Regions from separate parts of the Gordonia sp. NPDC003422 genome, predicted to be linked through region 1. Evidence: riboswitches for the same ligand, from Rfam matches in the RefSeq annotation. Region 1 holds a riboswitch; the other holds the start of a gene.

Region 1 (4,414 bases):
TGCGCAACGGCTGGGCACGCATGGACAACTCCGAGACGTCGGAGAAGTCCTTTGCGCTCATCGAGATCGCGAAGATCGCCAACTACCGCTTCGATGATCTCGTCGCCGACGCCAATCCGATCACCTCGGCCCGATTCAGCCGCCAGCCCGAACTCTCTTAGGGTAGGGGTATGCGACGGGTGGATTGGCGTGGGCTCGAGAGTTTCAACGAGCTCAGCGAACGGCAGGCGATCAGCACGCTCTACGAGTGCTGCAGCTCGTCGATCTGGGCCCTTCGGGTTGCCCGGGCACGTCCGTTCGCCGACGAGGAAGCACTGCTCGAGTACGCGGATCTGATTCTCGCCGAGCTGACCGACGCCGACCTCGACGAGGCGTTGTCGGGCCATCCCCGCATCGGGGACCGGCCCGACAACCCGTCGTCGCAGCGTGAACAAAGCGGGGTATCGGGCGCCGACCCGGCCGTGCTGACCGAGCTGAAGGATCTGAACAAGGCCTACGACGACAAGTTCGGCCACGTCTACCTGGTGTTCGCCAACGGACGCCCGGCCGACGAACTACTCGCGATCCTCAAGGAACGCATCCGCAACGACGCCGACACCGAACGACGCGTGCTGCGCATGGAGCTCGCGAAGATCAACCGCAGCAGGCTGATTCGGATGCTGGCACCGGCCGGACAATTCGCCGACGAGAAGGCGGGCTGATGACCGGGTTGTCCACGCACGTCCTCGACGCGGTGTCCGGCTCTCCGGCGGTCGGGGTGGCGGTCGCCCTGCAGGACGCGAGCGGTACCGAGTTGGCCTCGGGCAGTACGGATTCCGACGGACGTATCGGTCAGGTCAACACCGATCCGCTGGTGCCGGGGATCTACCACCTCGTCTTCGACACCGGAGAATGGTTCGCCGACAACGACATCAACGGCTTCTATCCGGAGATCGACATCTGCTTCGAAGTAGACGATCCCGACCGGCACTACCATGTGCCGGTTCTACTCAGCCCGTACTCGTACTCGACGTATCGGGGTAGTTGATCTCCCGCTCGACCTTGAGGTGCCCCACTTCCGCTCCCTGAGGTGCCACACTCCCGCTCCACCTTGAGGTGCCCCAACTTCCGCTCCCTGAGGTGCGAGGAGCGCAAGCCGCCGGGCTGAGGAGCCCCATTGCGAGGTACGAGCATGGAGCGTCTCGAAGTCGACGAGCCTCGAAGGGCCTGGTGAGATGACGTCGCCAGGCCTTCGAGGCTCCTCGCAAGGGCTCGTCGCACCTAGCTCAGGCAGCGGAGGAGGGTTCGCACCTGGCCTGCGGTAGGGGATAGAGACGCCACAACAACAGCGACGCCGCCCGGAAAATCCGGACGGCGTCGCTGTTAAGTCGGTGTCAGAGCTTGGTGACCGAGGTCGCCTGGGGACCCTTGGGACCCTGCTCCACCTCGAACTCGACGCGCTCTGCCTCGTCAAGGCTGCGGTATCCGCCGCCCTGGATGGCCGAGTAGTGAACGAAAACGTCACCATCGGTGCTGTTGTCCGGAGCGATGAAGCCGAAGCCCTTTTCGCTGTTGAACCACTTGACGGTTCCTTGAGCCATGATGCTGTGTACTTCTCTCTTTATGCAGACGCACCTCAACTGAGGCGCGCCGATCTATCCTGCCACACGATGGGCGTCCCCGCTTAATCGGCGTCCACACTCCCCTTTGGCCAGGACTGAGCTGGACGGTAACCTGGCACACGCAACTGGTTCGCCGACCGGGTTGACTATGGAGCCCCTGCTCCCGCGTTCGGCGTCGAACCTGTCCCACACGGGACGGGTGAGAGGGAATCCGGTGAGAATCCGGAACTGTCCCGCAGCGGTATGTCGGAACGACCGCCGTCACAAGCACTGGACCACGGGTCTGGGAAGCGACGGCCAGTAGGACCGCGCAGCAGAGACCTTCTGCCGCGCCCGCCGACGAGTCCGAAGACCTGCCAGCGGTACCGGACGCGCCGCGTCCGGTGGCTCACCGCCTCGTGGAATGGGCGCTGGTCGAAGAAGACGAATCGTGCTGTGGCAGTGCCGTGCGCGATGGGGCTTGTCGACCCTCCCTGCCGGCGGTGGACCATCCACATCGTTTGCAGGAGAAGCATTTCCATGTCAACCTCTGGGAAATCACCGGCTCGCCGGTTCACCACAACTGTCCTGGGTACACCCCGGATCGGGCCCCGTCGGGAGCTCAAGCGCGCTGTCGAGGGCTACTGGGCCGGACGCGTCTCGGCCACCGACCTCGACAAGGTCGCCGCCGATCTTCGTCGTCAGACCTGGCAGGAACTCGCCGACGCCGGGCTGGACTCGATCCCGGTCAACTCGTTCTCGTACTACGACCAGATGCTCGACACCGCCGCCATGCTCGACGCACTGCCGCCGCGCGTGGCCGGCATCGACGATCCGCTCGACCGCTACTTCGCCGCCGCACGCGGCAACGCCGACGTCACTCCGCTGGAGATGACCAAGTGGTTCGACACCAACTACCACTACCTGGTGCCGGAGATCTCCGACTCGACGACGTTCCGGTTGCGCCCCGAGAAGGTTCTCGCCGAGATCGCGCAGGCCCACGGCCTGGGCGTCGCTGCCCGGCCGGTGATCATCGGACCGGTCACGTTCCTTGCGCTGGCCAAGGCGGTCGACGGCGCCGCTCACCCGATCACACGCATCGACGACGTGCTGCCCGCCTACTTCGAGCTCCTCGACCATTTGCTCGACGCCGGCGTCGAATGGGTGCAGTTCGACGAGCCCGCGCTGGTCACCGACGCCGTCGAGGGCCTGCCGCAACTCGCCGGTGCTGTATACCAACGCCTCGCCGGGGTCTCGCGCCGGCCGGCGATCCTCGTCGCCACCTACTTCGGCGACCCGGGCAGCGCGCTCGGCGAACTCGCCCGCACCGGTGTCGAGGGCATCGCCGTCGATCTCGTGGAGGGCAGCGTCGACTCCGTCGCCGCCGTCCCCGAGCTCGCCGACAAGCTGGTCGTCGCAGGTGTCGTCAACGGGCGCAACATCTGGCGCACCGACCTGGACAAGGCCCTGGGAACCCTCGGTTCCATCCTCGGGTCGGTCGGCAACCTTGCGGTCTCCACGTCGTGCTCCACGCTGCACGTGCCCTACACCCTCGACGCCGAGGACACGCTCGACGACAACCTCCGCGGTTGGCTGGCCTTCGCGTCGGAGAAGTATCGCGAGGTCGCGGCGCTGGCTCACGCCCTGCGCGACGGTCGCGACAGCGAGGCAGCAGCGTTCGACGAGAGCCGGCGCGCGCTGGCCACCCGTGAGACCGATGACCGGCTGCACGACCCGGCGGTCCGCGCCCGGCTGGAGGCCGTGACGTCGGCCGACATCACCCGCGGTGAGGCCGCCGCCCGGCTGGAGCAGCAGTACGAGCAGCTGGGTCTGCCTCCGCTGCCCACCACCACGATCGGCTCCTACCCGCAGACCTCGGCCATCCGACTGGCTCGGGCCGCGCTGCGCAAGGGCGAGATCGATGAGGCGGAGTACGAACGCCGCATGCAGGCCGAGGTGGCCGATGTGGTTGCACTGCAGGAGAAGATTGGTCTCGACGTGCTGGTGCACGGCGAACCCGAGCGCAACGACATGGTGCAGTACTTCGCCGAGCAGCTCGACGGATTCTTCGCCACCCAGAACGGCTGGGTGCAGTCGTACGGCACCCGCTGCGTGCGTCCGCCGATCCTGTACGGCGATGTCCGCCGTCCGACGCCGATGACCGTCGACTGGATCACCTACGCGCAGTCGCTGACCGCCAAGCCGGTCAAGGGCATGCTCACCGGGCCGGTCACCATCCTGGCGTGGTCGTTCGTCCGCGACGATCAGCCGCTATCGGAGTCGGCGAATCAGATCGCGTTCGCGATTCGCGACGAGACCGTCGACCTCGAGAAGGCAGGCGTCGGCATCATCCAGGTCGACGAGCCCGCGCTGCGCGAGCTGCTGCCGCTGCGTGACGCCGACAAGCCCGCCTACCTGGACTGGGCCGTCACCGCGTTCCGACTGTCCACGTCGGGTGTCGCTGACACCACCCAGGTGCACACCCACCTGTGCTACTCGGAGTTCGGCGAGGTCATCGGGGCGATCGCGGCCCTCGACGCCGACGTCACCTCGATCGAGGCGGCCCGCTCGCACATGGAGGTGCTCGACGACCTCAACAAGGTCGGCTTCTCCAATGCGGTCGGACCGGGTGTCTATGACATCCACTCGCCGCGCGTGCCCGCCACCGGCGAGATCGAGGAGTCGCTGGCGGCCGCGTTGAAGGCGGTCGACGCTCGCCGCCTGTGGGTCAACCCGGACTGCGGGCTCAAGACCCGCGGCAACGAAGAAGTGATCGAGTCGCTCACCAACATGGTCGCCGCCGCGCAGACCATGCGCGAGCAGCTGGTCTGATA
Region 2 (4,414 bases), on a different contig from region 1:
GCCTTCCACCAGCGGGACGCCCGTCGCGGCCGACGCAGCGCTCACCGACGTGACGCCCGGGACGATCTCGGCATCGAACTCGTCGGCGAGACGCTTGTGCATGTGCATGTACGAGCTGTAGAAGAGGGGATCGCCTTCGGCGAGCAGTGCGACACTGCGACCCTCCCGCAGATGCGCGGCGAGGATATCCGCACTGGCGGAATAGAAGTCGTCAAGAGCTCCCTGATAGCCGCCCGGATGGTCGGTGGTCTCGGTGGTCACCGGATACATCAGCCGTTCTTCGATCTGACCATCGCTGAAGTACGGTTCCGCCACCGTCCGAGCGATGCTGTTGCCATGTCGCGCACAGTGATACGCGATGACATCGGCCGCGCCGATCACCCGCGCAGCCTTCACCGTCACGAGTTCGCTGTCGCCGGGGCCGAGTCCGACGCCCCACAGTTTGCCGGTCACGCTCACTCCTGGGCCGACGCGAGGGCGTTGAGGGCGGCGGCCGTGATCGCCGACCCACCCCGGCGACCGGTGACCGTGATGAATTCCAGATCGGTCCGTTCCGCTAGGGCCGCACACGATTCGGCGGCGCCGACGAAGCCGACCGGGGCGCCGACGATGGCCGCGGGCCGAGGTGCGCCGTCGTCGATCAGATCGAGAAGCGCGAACAGAGCAGTCGGCGCGTTGCCGATCGCCACCACCGATCCTTCCAGGCGTGTAAGCCAGAACTGCAGCGCCGCAGCAGTTCTCGTTGTGCCCATTCGTTCGGCGAGTTCCGGCAGCCCGGGTTCGCCCAGGTAACACAGCACGTCGTTGTCGGCGGGCAGGCGCTTGCGGGTGACCCCGGCGGCTACCATCGAGGCGTCGCAGAGGATCGGTGCGCCGGAACCCAGCGCGGCCCGCGCCGCCTCGACCACCCCGTCGGTGGCCACGACGTCAGCCGGCAGGTCGGTCTGTCCGCAGGCGTGGATCATCCGAACCACCACCGTGGCGACGTCGGGGGCAAATGCGGTGAGGTCGGATTCGGCGCGGATGGTGGCGAATGACTGTCGATAGATCGCGGCGCCGTCACGCAGGTAGTCGGTCATGGTGGGCTCAGTGTATCGAGCCGCCCGCACCGGGCTCGACGGCTACTGCCCGCGTTCGGTCGTGCGATATCCGTCCGGACCGGCCTCGACGCGCAGGTGTGGCGTGACCGGGGAACCGCACCCGCGGCCACACCCGACCCAGTGTTCTCGCTCGGTGACCTCCTGCCCGGACGCCACACGGGCGAGCAGATCCTCGCGTACCGGGGCCAGCCCATTGCTGCAGCCGGGTGCTCCCGCACAGCAGCTGACCGCTGCCCACGGCGACGACGCGTCGAAGGTCAGCCCCATCGGTGCGAGCACCCGCACCACGGTCTCCGCGACGCCCTCGGTGAGGTCGCAGACCAGGATCTCGCGATCGGGCGTGAAGATGATCGGAGCGCCGATGGCGGCCAGGAATTCGGCCAATCGGGCCGGCAGCCTGCCGAGTTCGACAACCGACCCGAGCAGCACCATCCCGTTGTCCTGCTCGAACCACCCGACGATCGGTTCGGTCTCGGTTTCCGGCCGAGGGTAGCCATCACCGACCGGATCTAGGCCTTTACCAGCGCGTTCGACGACGCGGGCCTGATCTGCGGCGTCTAGGTCGGCGAACCGCCACGCGGTCGGCGCCACCTCGAGCATCGCGTCGGCGACCACGAGGAGCGCGTCGACGATCGATTCCGCCCCGGTGGCCGACCCGAGCGTCGCACCGCCGACGACTATGTCGGCGAGCGGGCCGGGCCGGGCTGATCGATGGTCGGTGCTCGCGCGAGCCACCGCGTGGACATCGGGTGAGCGTCGGGTGATGTCGCCGCGACCGTCGTCCAGACCGAAGAGGAATCGCCCGGACAGCGCCGCGAATCGATCGTCGGCTCGCAGCCGCTCGTCGAGAAGCCGGATCATCGGTCGTACGTCTACGACACCGCCGATGCGGCCCGACAGCGGGCTTGCCTCGATGTTCCGGATCTTCTCGTGCGACGCACTCGGGACCAGCCCTGCGCCGGTGACAGCGGCGGCGACGGCCTCGACATCGGTGATGCCGCGCAACTGCAGATTGGCTCGCGCCGTGAGCTCGAGATGGCCGTCGCCCCACTCGGTTGCGACGCGGGCCAGGGTCTCGAGTTGGGGGCCGGTGATCTCTCCGCCGGGGAGCCGGATGCGCGCGAGGTGACCGTCGGCGGCCGGGTGCGTGCTGAACACCCCGGGGCAGCGGTCGGCGGCGGATCGTCCGGCAGGCTGGCTCACCAGTCCAGCGTACGACCGCGCGCAGCATGCCCTGCTCTACACCGGTCGGCTCGCGATTGCGGGTTCGGTAGTCTCGATGCACCGAGAGCACAGAAGCCGGTGTGAGTCCGGCACGGTCGCGCCACTGTGACGGGTAGCCCTGCGTCGTGAGAGCGACTCCGCGGCACCGAAGTCAGACCTGCGCCCCCGGTCACCGCATCACGACACAACCGTTACGACACGCTCCGGGCGCGACATCCCGGCGAGGAGATCTGATGATCCTGCTGCTCTCGACCTCGGACACCGATCTGCTCACCGCCGCCGCGGCTGCCGAACGGGACGGGGTCGACATCGCCGGCGCGAATCCGTCGCGCATCCTCGCCGACGACATCCCGGACCTGGCCGCAGACGCCGATCTTCTGGTCGTGCGCATCCTGGGCGGGACACGAGCCTGGGAGGACGGCCTCGCCGCGGTGGCCGCGACCGGCAAACCCCTCGTGGTGTGTTCGGGAGAGCAACAACCGGACCCTGATCTGATGGCGCAGTCGACGGTCCCGTCGGGTGTGGTCGCCGAAGCCCACAACTATCTCGCCTTCGGCGGGGTGGAGAACATGGTGGGTCTGCACAACTTCCTGTCCGATACCGTGCTGCTGACCGGGCTGGGGTTCGAGCCGCCGCAGCAGACGCCCGCGTGGGGGGTGCTCGACCGCTCGGCCCGGTCCGATCTGCCCGAGAACGCCCCGCGGATCGCAGTGCTCTATTACCGCGCGCAACACCTCGCGGGCAACACCCGCTACATCGATGCGCTGTGTGGCGCCATCGAGGAACGCGGAGCACACGCCCTGCCCGTCTTCTGCGCGTCGCTGCGTACCGCGCCCGACGATCTCATCGATCTGCTCGGTACCGCCGACGCGCTCGTGGTGACGGTCCTCGCGGCAGGCGGTGCCACCCCGGCCACTGCGTCGGCCGGCGGTGATGACGAGGCCTGGAACATCGAACGTCTTGCCGCGCTGGACATCCCGATCCTGCAGGGGCTGTGTCTGACGGGTTCGCGCGCGGACTGGGCAGACAACGACGACGGCCTCTCGCCCCTAGACGTGGCCACCCAGGTCGCGGTTCCCGAGTTCGACGGCCGCATCATCACGGTGCCGTTCTCCTTCAAGGAGTTCGACGAGAACGGGCTGCCCTGGTATCAGCCCGACCTCGAACGCTGCGCCCGCGTGGCAGGTATCGCCGTTGCGCACGCCCGCCTGCGGTCCATCGTGCCCGCGCAGCGTCGCATCGCGATCATGTTGTCGGCCTACCCGACCAAGCACGCCCGCATCGGCAACGCCGTCGGCCTCGACACCCCCCGAAGCCTCCTGCGTTTGCTGACCGCCCTGCGCGACGCCGGGTACGACATCGGGCCGGAGCGCGGGGAGTCGTCGATTCCCGGTCTCGCCGAAGACGATTCGGACGCCCTGATCCACGCGATCATCGCGGCGGGCGGTCAGGACCCGGACTGGCTGACCGAAGAAGCGTTGTCCGCCAACCCGATTCGTATGTCGGCAGCCGACTACCACGACTGGTATCGCACCCTGCCAGAAGAACTGCGTGCCGGGATGGAGCAGCATTGGGGGCCAGCTCCCGGCGACCTCTTCGTCGACCGCTCCCACAACGCCGACGGCGACATCGTGATCGCGGCACTGACGTTCGGGAACATCGCGATCATGGTTCAGCCGCCGCGCGGCTTCGGCGAGAACCCGGTCGCCATCTACCACGACCCCGACCTGCCGCCGTCGCATCACTACCTGGCGAGCTACCGCTGGCTGGCATCGCAGTCCGAGGGTGCGGGTTTTGCGGCCGACGCGATCGTGCACGTCGGCAAGCACGGCAACCTTGAGTGGTTGCCCGGCAAGACGCTGGGCATGTCGGCCGGATGCGGCACCGATGCGGCGCTGGGCGATCTGCCGCTCGTCTACCCGTTCCTCGTGAACGACCCGGGCGAGGGCACCCAGGCCAAGCGGCGCGCCCACGCCGTCCTCGTCGATCATCTGATCCCACCGATGGCACGCGCCGAGTCCTATGGCGACATCGCCCGTCTCGAACAGCTTCTCGACGAGCACGCCAACATCTCCACCCTCGACCCGGCG

Evidence for each region. Region 1 has a riboswitch for cobalamin ahead of metE (5-methyltetrahydropteroyltriglutamate--homocysteine S-methyltransferase). Riboswitches for the same ligand answer to the same signal wherever they lie in the genome.
Region 2: linked by a shared signal. The riboswitch ahead of cobN (cobaltochelatase subunit CobN) and the one ahead of metE (5-methyltetrahydropteroyltriglutamate--homocysteine S-methyltransferase) in region 1 are both predicted to bind cobalamin.

What each region holds. Positions count from the first base shown of each region.
Region 1 covers NZ_JBSFQL010000002.1:124,119-128,532, forward strand. Annotated here, with positions in the region: gene ACWDTF_RS02310 (solute carrier family 23 protein) at 1-161, shown strand, start outside; gene uraD (2-oxo-4-hydroxy-4-carboxy-5-ureidoimidazoline decarboxylase) at 171-701, shown strand; gene uraH (hydroxyisourate hydrolase) at 701-1,027, shown strand; gene ACWDTF_RS02325 (cold-shock protein) at 1,374-1,580, opposite strand; cobalamin riboswitch at 1,783-1,956, shown strand; gene metE (5-methyltetrahydropteroyltriglutamate--homocysteine S-methyltransferase) at 2,121-4,412, shown strand.
Region 2 covers NZ_JBSFQL010000012.1:71,424-75,837, reverse strand. Annotated here, with positions in the region: gene ACWDTF_RS12230 (precorrin-2 C(20)-methyltransferase) at 1-453, opposite strand, end outside; gene ACWDTF_RS12225 (precorrin-8X methylmutase) at 456-1,079, opposite strand; gene ACWDTF_RS12220 (precorrin-3B synthase) at 1,122-2,303, opposite strand; cobalamin riboswitch at 2,347-2,505, shown strand; gene cobN (cobaltochelatase subunit CobN) at 2,558-4,414, shown strand, end outside.